DNA from 3 places in the Ensifer sp. 2TAB8 genome. Region 2 is predicted to be linked to each of the others. Evidence: predicted binding sites of a transcription regulator. Region 2 holds the regulator's gene; each other region holds the start of a gene.
What was found. The regulator PhoB, encoded in region 2, activates phosphate uptake and scavenging genes when phosphate is short. The targets are predictions, from matches to a motif close to TGTCATNNANCTGTCAT.
Positions count from the first base shown of each region.

Region 1: AB4Z53_RS08905 (alkaline phosphatase D family protein) is a predicted target of PhoB. The motif match lies at 2,110-2,126, and genes of this name have one in related genera.
Region 3: phnF (phosphonate metabolism transcriptional regulator PhnF) is a predicted target of PhoB. The motif match lies at 3,146-3,162, and genes of this name have one in related genera.

Region 1 is NZ_JBFRGB010000003.1:179,511-184,424, reverse strand. Features, by position in the region: gene typA (translational GTPase TypA) at 1-279, opposite strand, end outside; gene AB4Z53_RS08905 (alkaline phosphatase D family protein) at 479-2,044, opposite strand; gene AB4Z53_RS08900 (amidase) at 2,303-3,613, shown strand; gene AB4Z53_RS08895 (hypothetical protein) at 4,021-4,182, opposite strand; gene AB4Z53_RS08890 (hypothetical protein) at 4,426-4,914, shown strand, end outside.
Region 2 is NZ_JBFRGB010000001.1:626,666-631,579, forward strand. Features, by position in the region: gene AB4Z53_RS03080 (aspartate aminotransferase family protein) at 1-480, opposite strand, end outside; gene AB4Z53_RS03085 (GcrA family cell cycle regulator) at 901-1,422, shown strand; gene phoB (phosphate regulon transcriptional regulator PhoB) at 1,492-2,175, opposite strand; gene phoU (phosphate signaling complex protein PhoU) at 2,426-3,139, opposite strand; gene pstB (phosphate ABC transporter ATP-binding protein PstB) at 3,190-4,005, opposite strand; gene pstA (phosphate ABC transporter permease PstA) at 4,019-4,914, opposite strand, start outside.
Region 3 is NZ_JBFRGB010000032.1:16,471-21,384, forward strand. Features, by position in the region: gene AB4Z53_RS31285 (glutathione S-transferase family protein) at 1-139, shown strand, start outside; gene AB4Z53_RS31290 (hypothetical protein) at 175-816, opposite strand; gene AB4Z53_RS31295 (selenium-binding family protein) at 835-2,229, opposite strand; gene phnF (phosphonate metabolism transcriptional regulator PhnF) at 2,391-3,122, opposite strand; gene phnG (phosphonate C-P lyase system protein PhnG) at 3,231-3,698, shown strand; gene phnH (phosphonate C-P lyase system protein PhnH) at 3,698-4,306, shown strand; gene AB4Z53_RS31315 (carbon-phosphorus lyase complex subunit PhnI) at 4,310-4,914, shown strand, end outside.

The DNA of each region.
Region 1 (4,914 bases), on a different contig from region 2:
AGCACCGTCCACCATCGACAGGATGCGCTCGACTTCGCCGCCGAAGTCGGCGTGGCCGGGGGTGTCGACGATGTTGATGCGCGTTCCCTTCCATTCGACCGACGTCGCCTTGGCAAGAATGGTGATGCCGCGTTCTTTTTCGATGTCGTTGGAGTCCATGACGCGTTCGGCAACGCGCTGGTTTTCGCGGAACGAGCCCGACTGCTTCAGGAGCTCGTCAACAAGGGTCGTTTTCCCATGGTCAACGTGCGCGATAATCGCGATGTTACGAATGCTCATTTTTCGTCTCGGAGGTTCAGGGCAAGCCCCGATGGGCCACGCCGCTTTTTCAATGGTCGCGCTCATACAGGTTTTTTTGCGATTGCGAAAGGGGGCGCGCGCATGAGCGTCGCGGTCAAATGCCGGTAGGCCATGGGTTTGCACCCACCAGGGGTCTGGAAATCAGGGTTTGGAAAGCTGCCGGCTGTTACCAGATTCGTCATGCAATCGCAGCCGGATCGAGCGTCACGCGCCAGAGTTCCTGGTCCTGTCGGTCCATCAGACGCACGGTCATCTGCTGTGTCTGGCCGTTGATATCGACGATGCCGAAGAACTGCAGGCCGGCCGATGGCGGCAGGTTGCTGTCGATGCCGCCACCCGACGCCTTGATGAAACGAACCTCGGGCCCGAAGGTCATGTCGAGCGCCTTCGGCCCATAGGTACCGGAGTGAAGCGGCCCCGACACGAACTCCCAGAAAGGCGTGAAATCCTTGAAGGCGGCACGCGCGGGGTCGTAGCGGTGCGCGGCAGTATAATGCACGTCCGCCGTCAGCCAGACGAGATTGTCGATGGCATTGTCGCGGATGAAGCGTAGGAGATCGGCAAACTCCAGCTCACGACCGGCAGGCGCGCCATTGTCGCCGTTGGCGATCGCATCCGAGCCGCGCCTGTTGGCGTAATCGTCCCAGACGACGAGACCGATCGGCATGTCGCAGGCGATCACCTTCCAGACCGCGCGCGAGGCTGCAAGTTCGCGCTTCAGCCAATCCGCCTGCCGCCAGCCGAACAGCGCGCCGCCACCGTCCTCGCTTTGGTTGGCGCCGCGATAGGAGCGCAGATCGACGAAGAACACATCGAGCAGCGGGCCGTAGCCGACCTTGCGGAAGATGCGGCCGGGTTGTGTCGCCGGCGTGCGGATCGGCGTCATTTCATGGAAAGCCCGGGCGGCCCGCTCCGCGTAGACAGCAACGTCCTTTTCCGGGTATCGCGCGTCGTCGCGAAGATCGGTCGAGGCCGACCAGTTGTTCAGGACCTCATGATCGTCCCACTGGTAGAAGGTGGGGCAGACGGCATTCAGCTGCCGGACATGATCGTCGAGCAGATTGTATTTCCATTGCCCGCGATATTCTTCCAGTGTGCGCGCCACGTCGCGCTTCTCGTGGGTCACCACCCGGTTCTTCCAGACGCCCCCGTCGCGCAATGCGATTTCATCCGGGATCGGGTTGTCGGCATAGATTGTATCGCCGGAATGAATGAAGAAGTCCGGCTCGTGCAGCCGCATCGTCGAATAGGTCTTCATGCCGACATCGTCGATGCCCCAGCCCTGGCCGGCGGTGTCGCCGGACCAGACGAAACGGACCGAGCGCTTGCGCAAGGGGGCCGTGGGAAACCGGCCGACCACCGGCTCGGAGACGCGGTTGACATCGTAGAGATCGGTGGCGGTGAAGCGGTAGAAGATGTCCTGATCCGGCAGCAGCCCATCGAGCGAGCACTTGACCGCACAATCGGTTTGCGGCGTCGCCGTGAGATCGGCAAGACGAAAGGGATTGGAGAAGCTCTCCGTGGTCGAATACTCGACCGAAACCTTCGACGGCCGATCCACCCGCGTCCAGATCATCCCGGAAGAGGTATCGACATCGCCCGATTGTACGCCGTGAATGAATTCTGGCCGGCCGTAGCCGCGCGCATAGAAGGGGGTCGCAAGGCCCGATGAGGCCACGAAGCCCGCGGCACCGGCGGAAAAGAGGAAAGAACGCCTTGAAAGGGTCTTGAGAATATCGGCCAAACAGACCTCCGATTCGGCAGCGCGACCGCGCGAGCCGGACCTTTGGTCACCCCGATGTCAGCGACGTAACAGGGGCATGAAACTATTTGAACGGTTTGGCGACAGTTCGGTGAAGGTCGGCGCCGGCCGCGGCGACAATGGCACGATGGCAATCGCCACCAATGCTGCTATCAAGGTGACCGTCGTTGACCTCGGTGAACCTAGGCAACGACCCCGCCCCGGCCGCCGATGGCGGCCCCTATTCGACAGGTGATCATCGTGCCCCACGCCGCCAACGTCTCCGTCCGCGACCGCCTGGAACAGATCCTGAGCCGGCTCAACGATCGCCGGCACGAGGAAAAGGCTTTCGTCCGCCTCTATGAAGAGAGCGCGCACCGCGAGGCCGACGCAGCCGACCGTCGCCGGCAGGCGGGGGACAGCCTTGGGCCGCTCGACGGCAAGATCGTTTCGATCAAGGATCTGCTGGATGTCGCCGGCGAACCGACGCTTGCCGGCTCCATCATTCGCCGCGGCGCGCCGCCGGCCCAAGAAGACGCGCTCGTTGTCCAGCGGCTGCGTGCTGCCGGCGCCGTGATCATCGGCAAGACGCATATGACAGAGTTCGCCTTCACGGCGGTCGGCCTCAATCCGCACTACCCCGTGCCCGGCAACGCCGCCGACGAAAGCCTGATCCCCGGTGGCTCGTCCTCTGGCGCCGGTGTCTCGGCGGCCGAAGGCACCTGCGACATCGCCATCGGCTCCGACACCGGCGGCTCCATCCGCATCCCTGCGGCGCTGAACGGCATCGTCGGCTTTAAGCCGACGGCGAACCGCATCCCGCTCGATGGCGCCTTTCCGCTCTCGCCGGTTCTGGATTCGCTCGGACCGCTCGCCCGGACCGTTGCCGACTGCGTTGCAGCTGACGCCGTGATGGCCGGCGAGCAACCAAAACCGCCCGTCGGCCGTTCGATCGCAGGCCTACGGATCGGCATCCCCCGCGGCAGGTTGTTTGAAGACCTCTCCCCCGAAGTCGCCGATGCCTTCGCGGCAAGCCTCGACCGGTTGGAGAAAGCGGGGGCTGAGATCTTCGACTGTACCATCGACGACTTGATCGAAAAACTCGGCGAAGCGACACGCATCGGCTCGATTGCGGGCCTGGAGGCAAGCCGCGTCCACGCGGACTGGCTGGGCGACGAGACCGCCCCCGTCGACGACAGGGTCAAGGTCTCGCTTCGCCGCCGGATCTTGGTGGCCGACGCAGCGATCTCGGCCCTACTGCAAACCCGGCATGCGCTCACCCTCGCCATGGACGAGCGGCTTTCGCCCTATGACCTCATCGCACTGCCGACGACGCCGATTGCCGCCGTGTCGATTGCCAGCGTCGACAACGACGCCAAAGAATACGACCGCGTGGAAAGTCTGCTGCTGCGCAACTGCCAGGTCGCCAACCAGTTCGATCTGACCGCCATTACCCTGCCAATGCCGGGCCTCGTGCGTCCGGCTGGACTGATGCTGGTGGGGAGAAACGGAACCGATGCGACCGTCCTATCCGTCGCTCTTTCGGCCGAAGCGTTGCTGCAGGAAAACTGAGCAGCAGCCGGTGGTCATGCCACCGCCCGTCGGCCTGTAAGCAGGCCGGGGCGGCAGTCGTTACGGACAAGGGTGCCGGAGCGACGATCGGGCCGTCCAATCAGGATCCGCAAAGCCCTGTCCTCTGCCGCCGCGCGCCCGCCTACGGGCGCATAGCGTCAACGCTTCAGGGCGCGAAGGATCAGCCAGACGGGCACACCGATGACCAGCAAAATCACTGCCCAATGCCAGATCGAAATTGTCATCATGCGCCTCGCCCCTTGTGCTGGCGACGCGCATCCCGAACTCTCTCGGAAAGGTCGATGTCGCCGGTTAGAACCGGGCGAAGACAGGATGTTTCCTCGCCGATTCGCCACCGATGGTGGATCAGCCCGGAGGGGTAGCCCGCCGGGGAGACGCGCCCTGCTTCAATGCATCGTTTCGCCGGAGATCTCGTCGCTCAGGATGCGGAAGGCATCTTCAAGGGCAGCGACCAGCACGTCGGTCAGTTCGTCGCCGTCATTGTTCGCGAGATAGCAGGCAACCATCGAATCGGATGGATCGCGGTAATGCTCGATATCGTTTGACATATCATTGTCCTTTATTCGCCGTGTCACATCCCGGCCATTGAGGTGACGATAGGCGAAGGGACTTGCGTAAAGCTGGATGCATGATGTCCGGCAAAGGGCATTCTGCACGCAACGTCGCGTTACTCTCCCTGCGTTCCCTAACGACGTCGGCCGACAAAGGATAGAGGATAGCGACCTATTTCGCTCGCGCCGGGCGGCCGAGCACGCTAGAGCATGTCGCGAATGAACGGCGCGGGAATGAGCATGTCGAAGAAAACCAAGAGCGACGAAACCGCGGACGTGCAGCGCCTGAAGCTCGATTTCCCTGATATCCACGCGGATCTCATCGCCGGGCGCATCCCGTCGCTGCGCAAGGCGCTTATCGTGGCAGGGCTCAAGGACGAGCGCACGCGCCTCGACAAGCTCAAGAATTCCTGGACCAAGGCAAGCCCGGCCGAGCGTGAAACGTTCCTCAATTGGCTGAGCAGCAACGGCGCCGCTGACGGGCTTGCTCCGCGCGCTCAAATCGATCCACCGCTTGCAGCGCCCCCGGCGATTGCCAGCGGTCGCTACCTGCTTCCCGAAACGATCGCCGAAATCCGCACGATCATGAACCGCCGCCGGATGCGGGCGAACGACATCATGGCCGAGATGGGATTTGCCGGCGACGACCTGTCCCTCACCCGCGCCCTGTCGAAGGGCGCGAGCCTGCGGCTCTCGGTGATTGCCGCGCTGGAAACCTGGCTGCGCAAC
Region 2 (4,914 bases):
CTGGTAGAACCCCGGCGCCTTCGGCCCGAAACCTTCGATGTATTTCTGTTGGCCGCCGGCGGCGATCGTCGCGATCGTGCGGCCGTGGAAGGCACCCTCGAAGGTGATGACGTGAAACTTCTCGGGCTGCCCCTTGGCGAAGTGATAGCGCCGCGCCGTCTTGATCGCGCATTCCAGCGCTTCCGCACCGGAATTGGTGAAGAAGACCCGATCGGCAAAGGTGACGGCCGCCAGGCGACGCCCAAGGCTTTCCTGGCCAGGAACCTCGTACAGGTTGGAAAGGTGCCAGACCTTCTCGGCCTGCGCCTTCAGTGCCTCGACGAGGTGCGGATGCGCATGACCAAGCGAGTTCACGGCAACGCCGGCAGCGAAGTCGAGGTAGCGCGAGCCATCTTCGGCAATCAGCCAGACGCCCTCTCCTCGCTCGAAACGCAACGGCGCGCGCATGTAGGTGTCATAAAGCGGCGTGGTTGCAGTCATGCGAGGCTCTCCTTACTCCAGTCGACATCGATCCCGCGGCTTCGTGCGACCCGATAAAAATCAAAAATGCCGCCTTGCGGCGGCGCAGGCACTATTCCCATTTCGCACTGCAATGTCAACAAAACCAAGCCTTGCAGCGCGATGACAAGGCCCGTTTCCCTGCGGCGAAAAAATCAGTCGGAAGGGCTTGCAAAAATGCAACGCTGATCGAGCAAGTTGGGGAAAACTACGAATTCGATTCGGCTCGATTCCCCGGACTCTTGCCACGGAGTCCGACGGTCAGTACGTTAACATTCAATTACTAGACGCATGCGGCGGACCTAGTCACCAAAAGAGTTATCGCGTTTGCAACCTCGGGGTTCAGCCGGGGTGCGGTGAGGGATTCTGCCATCCCCAACGCTGAGAACGGAGAGTGCAGAGATGAACTGGACTGACGAGCGGGTGGAGAAACTGAAGAAGCTTTGGTCCGAGGGCCTGAGCGCTAGCCAGATCGCGGCACAGCTCGGCGGTGTCAGCCGTAACGCTGTCATCGGCAAGGTTCATCGCCTGAGCCTCCCGGGACGCGCCAAGGCTGGCGGCAGCACCACCGCTGCGGCCCGTCCGAAGCGGCCGACCTCGGCCCCGCGCGCACCGAACTACGCCGCGCGCGTTGCGACCCGCACCGTTGCCCGTCCGTCCGGCGCCACGGTTCTCAAGGAAGAGATCGAAGTCGATCTCGTGGCCGAGCAGGATTTCAGCATCAGCACCGACGTGGTCGTGCCGATGTCGCGCCGCCTCGAGCTGACCCAGCTCACCGAGCGCACCTGCAAGTGGCCGATCGGCGACCCGCTGAAGGAAGAGTTTCACTTCTGCGGCAATGACTCGCCGGAGTCCTCGCCCTATTGCAGCTTCCATGCACGGCTTGCTTACCAGCCCTCGGCCGAGCGTCGACGGATGCGCTAAGGCGCCGCACGGGAACAAAAGGAAAAGGGGCCGATCGGCCCCTTTTTTATTGGCTTCAATTTGCCATTCTCAGCTTTCGAGCGAGTATCCGGCGCCGCGGACCGTGCGAATGACGTCGGGCATGGTCGAGAAGTTCAACGCCTTGCGCAGGCGGCCGACATGGACGTCGACGGTACGCTCATCGACATAGATGTCATGGCCCCAGACGCCGTCCAGGAGCTGCGAGCGCGAGAAGACGCGGCCCGGAGAGGACATCAGGAACTCCAGCAGGCGGAACTCCGTCGGCCCCAGGCGAACTTCGCGGCTACGGCGATGAACGCGATGGGTTTCCCGGTCGAGCTCGATATCGCCGCAGCGCAGCAACGTCGAGAGCACTTCAGGCTTCGCCCGGCGCAGCATCGCCTTGACGCGAGCCATCAGCTCCGGCGTCGAGAACGGCTTGACCACATAGTCGTCTGCCCCGGTCGCTAGACCACGAACGCGCTCGCTCTCTTCGCCGCGCGCCGTCAGCATGATGATCGGCAGTCGCTCCGTTTCCGGGCGTTGGCGCAGCCGACGGCACAGCTCGATGCCGGAGACGCCAGGCAGCATCCAGTCGAGGATGAGGAGATCGGGCAGACGTTCCTGAAGCCGGATCTCTGCCTCGTCACCCCTGAGGATCGTATCGACGTCGAAGCCTTCCGCTTCCAGATTGTAACGCAGCAGGACGCTCAGCGCCTCTTCGTCCTCGACCACGGCGATTTTTGGCAACATCAGGTAACCACTCCTTACCGTGAGCGCCGTGCGGGTCCAGTGGACCGACCGGCGCTCAGACACTCTAAATCTGGAGCACAACCGCCGTTTTCAAAGGCGGTGCGAAAGCCGCGTGCTTCAGATACAGGAATTCGGGGCCGCGACCGAAGCCGCGACCGGATGATATTCATGGGGCATGCATTGCGAACGCGCGTTCGGCGCTAGAAGGGATGGGGAAGAGTATATGTAACTCCCCTCGTCCCGCTCTAACCTAGTCGTTGACCGAGCCCAACGTCGACGTGTTGTCATCCTTCGGACGCTCGCCTTCCGYCTGGGCACCCGTAGCCATGTAGTAGATCGTCTCGGCGATGTTGGTCGCGTGGTCACCGATACGCTCGATGTTCTTGGCGCAGAACAGAAGATGTGTGCAGGGCGTGATGTTGCGCGGATCTTCCATCATGTAGGTCAGCAATTCGCGGAACAGCGAGGTGTAGATCGCATCGATCTCCTCGTCGCGCTCACGGATGCTGTTGGCCTTTTCCGGCGAGCGCGAGGCATACACGTCGAGCACTTCCTTGAGCTGCACCAGCGCGAGCTCGGCGAGGTGCTCGAGACCGCGGGCGAGCTTGCGCGGGATGCCGGAACCGGCAACCGCGATCACGCGCTTGGCGGTGTTCTTGCCGAGGTCGCCGACACGCTCCAGATCGGAGGCGATGCGGATCGACCCCATGATCTCGCGAAGGTCGGCGGCGACCGGCTGGCGCTTGGCGATCGTGACGATCGCCTTCTCGCCGATCTGGCGCTCGGCATCGTCGAGGACGGTGTCGTCCGAGATCACCTTCTGCGCGAGAGCCAGGTCGGAATTGACCAGGGCGCGAACGGATTCGGCGACCATCTGCTCTGCGAGACCGCCCATCTCCGAGATGCGGCGCGTCAGGTACTTCAGTTCTTCGTCATAGGCGGACATGATATGCATGGACATGATCGTCGATCCTTACAGGCGCTTTCCAGTTACTGTTGCAGCCTTATGCGGCCTCAGCCGAAGCGGCCCATGATGTAATCCTGGGTGCGCTGGTCATCCGGATTGGTGAACATCTTGTCGGTGTCGTTCTCCTCGACGAGATTGCCGAGGTGGAACATGGCGGTGCGCTGCGAAACGCGGGCGGCCTGCTGCATCGAGTGGGTCACGATGACGATCGTGAAGTTCGTGCGCAGTTCGTGAATGAGTTCTTCGACCTTGGCGGTCGCGATCGGGTCAAGCGCCGAGCAGGGCTCGTCCATCAGGATGACTTCGGGGCTGACGGCGACGGCACGGGCGATGCAGAGGCGCTGCTGCTGACCACCGGAAAGCCCGGTGCCGGGCTCCTGCAGGCGGTCCTTGACCTCGTTCCACAGACCGGCCTTCTGCAGGCTAGTCTCGACGATCTCGTCGAAATCCGCCTTGGTGCGGGCAAGTCCATGGATACGCGGACCGTAGGCCACGTTGTCGTAGATCGACTTCGGGAACGGGTTCGGCTTTTGGAAGACCATGCCGACGCGAGCGCGCAGTTCAACGACGTCGATGGTCGGATCGTAGATGTCGTCCTCATCGAGCGTGATCCTGCCGGTGACGCGGCAGTTCTCGATGGTGTCGTTCATGCGGTTCAGCGTGCGCAGGAAGGTCGACTTGCCGCAACCGGACGGGCCGATCAGCGCCGTCACCGTGTTTTCCCGGATGTTGAGGTTGACGTCGAAAAGCGCGCGCTTCTCGCCGTAATAGACCGACACATCCTTGCCGATCATCTTGTAGGGCACAGTGTTCATTTTCTGATCCAAGGCCTTCTCGACGGCTGCTTCTGACATGATGTTCATAGTAATTACCTCACTACCAACGGCGCTCAAAGCGACGTCGCAACAGAATGGCGCCAAGGTTCATGACGACGAGGAAGATGAGAAGGATGATGATCGCGCCAGAGGTGCGCTCGACGAAGGCGCGTTCCGCCTCGTTGGCCCACATGTAGATCTGCACCGGCAGCGCGGTCGACGGTTCCATCGGCGAACCGGGGAAATCGACCACGAAGGCGACCATGCCGATCAGGAGCAGCGGCGCGGTTTCGCCAAGCGCATGGGCGAGACCGATGATGGTGCCGGTCAGAATGCCCGGCATTGCCAGCGGCAGCACGTGGTGGAAGATGGTCTGCATCTTCGAGGCACCGAGGCCGAGTGCCGCCGAGCGGATCGACGGGGGAACCGCCTTCAAGGCCGCGCGGGTGGCGATGATGATCGTCGGCAGGGTCATCAGCGTCAGCACGAAACCGCCGACGACAGCTGCCGAGCGCGGCATGCCGGCAAAGTTGATGAAGACGGCGAGGCCCAGCAGACCGTAGACGATCGACGGAACTGCCGCGAGGTTGTTGATGTTAACCTCGATCAGGTCGGTAAGCCGGTTCTTCGGCGCGAACTCTTCGAGATAGATCGAGGCGGCGACGCCGATCGGCAGCGACAGCACGAGCACGATCAGCATCATGTAGAACGAGCCGAGGGCAGCAACGCCGACGCCTGCCGCTTCAGGACGGCTGGAGGCACCGAAGGTGAAGATGCCGGTGTTGAAGCTCTTCTTCAGGATGCCGGCGCTTGCAAGCTCGTTCATCCAGGTGACCTGCTGGTCCTTGACCTTGCGCTTGCTCTCGTCGACCTTGAGGTCGATCTGACCCTTGTTGGCGGAGTCGATATTGGCTTCAGCCAGGAGCGTGACCGGAACGGTCTTGCCGATGATGGATG
Region 3 (4,914 bases), on a different contig from region 2:
CCTGGCAGCGATCGACTACCCATTGCCGGGTTGGGCGAGGACCTATGTCACGAATATGGAGGAGACACTTGGCGACGCCTACACCGGGCCGGCCGCCGATGTGCGCGGCTACATCAGTTACGTGAAGGGGCTAAACTAGACGGGCCCATGCGGGCTCCATCTGCGGCCATTTCCTCATTGAACCAGGAGCACGATGCCGGTTGCGCCGAGCGCCACCGTCCACAGGCGATCGAAGTTGATCCATGTCGAGCGGAGCACCGCAAGGCCAAGCCACTCGAAGACGGCGATCGCCACCACCGCGACGACGGCCAGCATTGCTGCGCCATGAACCGCGACGGCGGCGAACGCGACCGGAAGCGAGCCTGAGATTGCAAGATCGCCAGGGCGATCCGCCACGCAAAGGTTGAGGACCGCCGGCACCAGCATCAGGCCCGCCCCATGGCTCGTCGCCATCAGGAACGACCAGAGGCCGAGACCGGCCATGCCGACCCGCATGCCGACCCTCGCCCGATGGCGGTGTCCGTAGAGCGCGCCATAGGCGGCAACACTGAGAATGAGCAGCGCCGCGACCAGCCTGAAATGGAGCGGCTCCAGCACTGCCCCGAACAGGACGACAACCGCCAGCGTCAGGCCGGCCGAGACGGTGTGCCCCACCGCGATCGGCGCAAGCGACAACCAGACGATCCGGCGGCTTTGGCGGTGAAACCCGAGCGCAACCGCAAACAGCCAGCCCATCGCCGGATTGATGCCGTGAAAGGCGCCGAGGGCAACAATCGAAAGCCACGGCCAGATCGTCGTCATTTGCCCGGACGGCATCGCACGGCCGCCCCTCCCTTAGGGATAGCAATAGGAATCGGAAGAGCAGTCTCCGCCTTCGAGGCGAACCTGGTGCGGGCGATGGCCTTTCGGCCAGTCGACGAAAAATTTCTCGTCGAATCCTATGCCGCCGCCGTCGGCGACATCGAGTTTGACCATCCAGCCGTCGATGCCATCGGGATAGAACTGCGGATCGATGGCGCCGTAGAGCGAATTTGTGAAATAGACCCGCTTGCCGTCCCGGCTGATCTCGACCATTTGCGGCCCGCCGTTCAGGGCGCCATTCGTCGCCTTCGGGTGGCTCGCGCGCGAAACGATGCCGCCGATCCGCACCCGGCCCGTTTCCTTCGGGGCGAAGGGGTCGGAAACGTCGTACTGGATCATGTCGCCGGTGCCCCAGCAGGACACGTAGAGGAAGCGGTCGTCCATCGAGAGATCGATGTCGGTGACGAGCGGCGCGACGGCGCTGAAGCCTTTGAGGACGGGTGGCAGCAGATCCGGATCGGCAGGCTCCGCCGGGATCTCGATCACCTTCTTGACCGCCCAGCGTTCGCCTTCGCGATACCAGGTCCAGATCGATGCCGAGAGGTCCTTCAGGCTGATGACACAGCCGACGAAACCATAGGCCTTGGTTGGGTCGTGCGCCGGGCGCAGTTCGAAAACAAGCTGGTGTTCCTCGCCGAAATCGATCTCCTGCAGGTGCTTGCGCTTGTGCAGGTCCCAGAAATGCAGGCGGCGGCCATATTTCGAGCCGAGCAGCACCTCCGGAACCAGCCCGTTCTCAAAGGTATCCGGCGTACCCCATTCGCTGGTGATCATGGTGTCGTGGCCGAGATGCCACCAGAAATCATAGGCGAGCTTCTGCGGCCCTCGATCCATTTCCCATTGCCCGAGTACGTCGAAGCTCTGATGGTCGAGCAGGAAGATGCCGCCAGGCGCCTTGCCGTCGCGGTCGGCGAGTGCGTTGACGTAGATGCCTTCAGGTCCGCAATGGGTGGTGTGCAGCCGCGAATAATTTGCCTTCTCGGCAATTTCCGTGGGCTCGATCACCCGGACGATCTTCGGATTGCGCGGGTCCGGCTTGGTGTCGATGATGTGCAGACGAGAGGACCTCAGGCCCGGCACCACCAGATAGCGCCGCTCGACATGTGGATGCGGCGCGTTGGGGCAGAGGCACGAGGAACAGGCGTTCCAGCCGAAATGATGCAACTCGTCGCCGACATTCGGCATCTCGACCTGGCCGACGATTTGCGAATAGTTCGGAGAGGTCGGATCGACATCGACAACCGCGATGGCATCCGGCCGCCTTCGTTCGGGATCAAACGCCGCCACATAGGCGACGGTTTCCTTTGGGGCCTTGGCCGCCATGCGCGGTGATGGATAGAAGGAGGGATCGGGTCGCCACGTCGCCATTACCATTCTCCCTTTAGAGAATTCCCAATGCGCGGTTCCTGATGCAGGCCTGTGATGCGGCAAAAACGCGTCGGAAATGCGGCCTGTCCGCCTTATTTCGTCGATCGCGCGCTTGTGACTGGATGTGGCCTTGTCGCCGTGAGGCGGTTGGCGGCGCGCTCCTATGTTTCGATCCGCAGCTTCATCCGGTCAGCGGCAAAGCGGGTGCGGGAATACTCGATCGGTTTGCCGTCGAGATCGGCATTGAGCGATTGCGCCTCGAGCACGATTGCGCCAGGGGAGAGCTTCAGCATCGAAAGCTCCTCGGCGTCGGCATGGCGGGCGACGATTTCGGTCGAGGCGCGCACATAGTCGTCAAGCCCATGGGCGGCAAAGGCCTTGGTGACGGAATGCAACCGTTCGAACTCCTCGGCCATGCGCGGAAAGCGGTGCGCCGGATAGTAGCTCGACGACACTGACAGCGGTCGGCCATCGCCGCTGCTGACGGTCCTGAGTTCGATCACCGGATCACCGGGTCTGATGGCAAGCGCGCTCGCCACTTCGCCTGTTGCCGACAATTCGGCGTGGCCGAGCAGCCGCGAGCCGATTTCCTTCACCTGGTGGCCGAGACCCTGTGAGAATCGCGTGCGCTTCGAGATCGGATAACTCACCCTTTCCTTGCGCTCGATCATCGTGCCGCGCCCCTGGACGGCACGCACCAGCCCCTCTTCGGCAAGCGCCGCCAGCGCGCTTCTGACCGTGTGCCGGTTGACGCCGAACTCACCGGCAAGCACCGTTTCCGGCGGCACCATGCCGGTCGCGTCATAGTCGCCATTGCTGATTGCCAAGCGGATCCGGTCGGCGATCTGTCGCCACAGGGCGACGCCGGTCTGGCGCTCCACCACTTTTCGCATTGCCGGGTCTTTTCGCATTGGCATGTCACAAGCCTGTCATTTGCGGACGTTATGGAAAAGTATAAGATGTACAGTTGTCTAGATCAATAGACATTTGAGGTGAAAATGATGGATGCGAAGCTGAAACAGGAAAGCCCGCCGGATCCGGCGCGCAAGAAGGCCATGGGGCTCTTCGCCCGCGCAACCCTCGACGAGCTCACCGCCGCTTGGGAAGCGCTGGCCGACAAGCCGGAGGTTCATCCGGTTCGCGGTCCGGAAACCGGTCTCGTCATGGTCCGTGGCCGCATCGGCGGTGGCGGCGATCCCTTCAATTTCGGCGAGACGACAGTCTCGCGCGCCACCATCCGCCTTTCGACCGGCGAAATCGGCCACGGCCAGATGCTCGGCACCGATCGGCAGCGCGCACGGCTCGCGGCGATCTTCGATGCACTGTCCCAGCGTGACGGCGACAAGGCCAGCGTCGAGGCTCTGCTTGGCCGCGTTGCCGAACGGCTCGCGCAGGAAGAACGCCGCAAGGCGGAAGAGACTGCTGCAACCCGCGTCGACTTTTTCACCATGGTCCGGGGAGACGACTGATGGCCAGCCAATCGCAGATTTACGCCGGCGCCTTTGCCGATCCGGTCTTTGCTGCCCAATCCGTCTTTCGCGACCTGATGGACGGTTTCGCCCGTCCGGGCAGGGCCAAGCGCCTCGCTTCGACGAGCACGCCTCCTGCTCCGCTCGGCGCGGCCGCTGGCGCGGTTGCCCTCACGCTCTGCGACCATGATACGCCCGTCTGGCTGACGCCGGCGCTCGGCAAGTCGGCGGTTCCGCAGTGGATCGCGTTCCATACGGGCGCCGCGGTCACCACCAGCAAGACCGAAGCCCGCTTCGCCTTCATCGAAAAGGCCGCCGCCTTCCCGGGCTTCGACCAGTTCTCGCTCGGCACGCAGGAATATCCGGATCGTTCGACGACGCTCGTCATCGAGGTCGAAGCGCTGACCGGCGGCCAGGCATTCGTCGCCAAGGGTCCCGGCATCAAGGACGAGACGGAGGTTGCCGTGAAGGGCCTGCCGGAAGTCTTTCTCGAATTCTGGACCGCCAATCGCGCGATCTTTCCGCGTGGCGTCGATCTCGTGCTGACCGCCGGCGACAAACTCGTCTGCCTGCCACGCACAACCCGTCTTTCGCTCAAGGAGGCGTGAACCATGTATGTAGCCGTCAAAGGCGGGGAAGCCGCCATTGCCAATGCGCACCGCCTTCTCGCCGACCGCCGCCGCGGCGACCGCAACCTTCCCTCGATCACCATCGACCAGGTGGTCGAGCAGCTCGGCCTTGCCGTCGACCGGGTGATGGCGGAAGCCTCGCTCTATGATCGCGCGCTCGCAGCGCTTGCCGTTCGCCAGGCCCGCGGCGACATGATCGAAGCGATCTTCATCCTGCGTGCCTATCGCACGACACTGCCGCGCTTCGGCTATTCCGAGCCGGTCGACACCGCCAACATGAAGGTCGAGCGCCGCGTTTCGGCAACGTACAAGGATCTGCCCGGCGGCCAATTGCTCGGCCCTACCTTCGACTACACCCACCGCCTGCTCGATCCCTCCCTGATCTCCGAAGAAACCGTCGAGGAGCCGGCGGTCAAGGAGCCCGGTGAACACGTGATGCGCGTTTCCGACATTCTCGACGGCGAAGGCCTGATCGAGGGTGACGGCCAGATGCCCGAGGGTTACGTGATGGGCGACCTCACCCGCGAGCCGATGGAATTTCCGATGGCCCGGGACCTCCGTCTGCAGGCGCTCGCCCGCGGCGACGA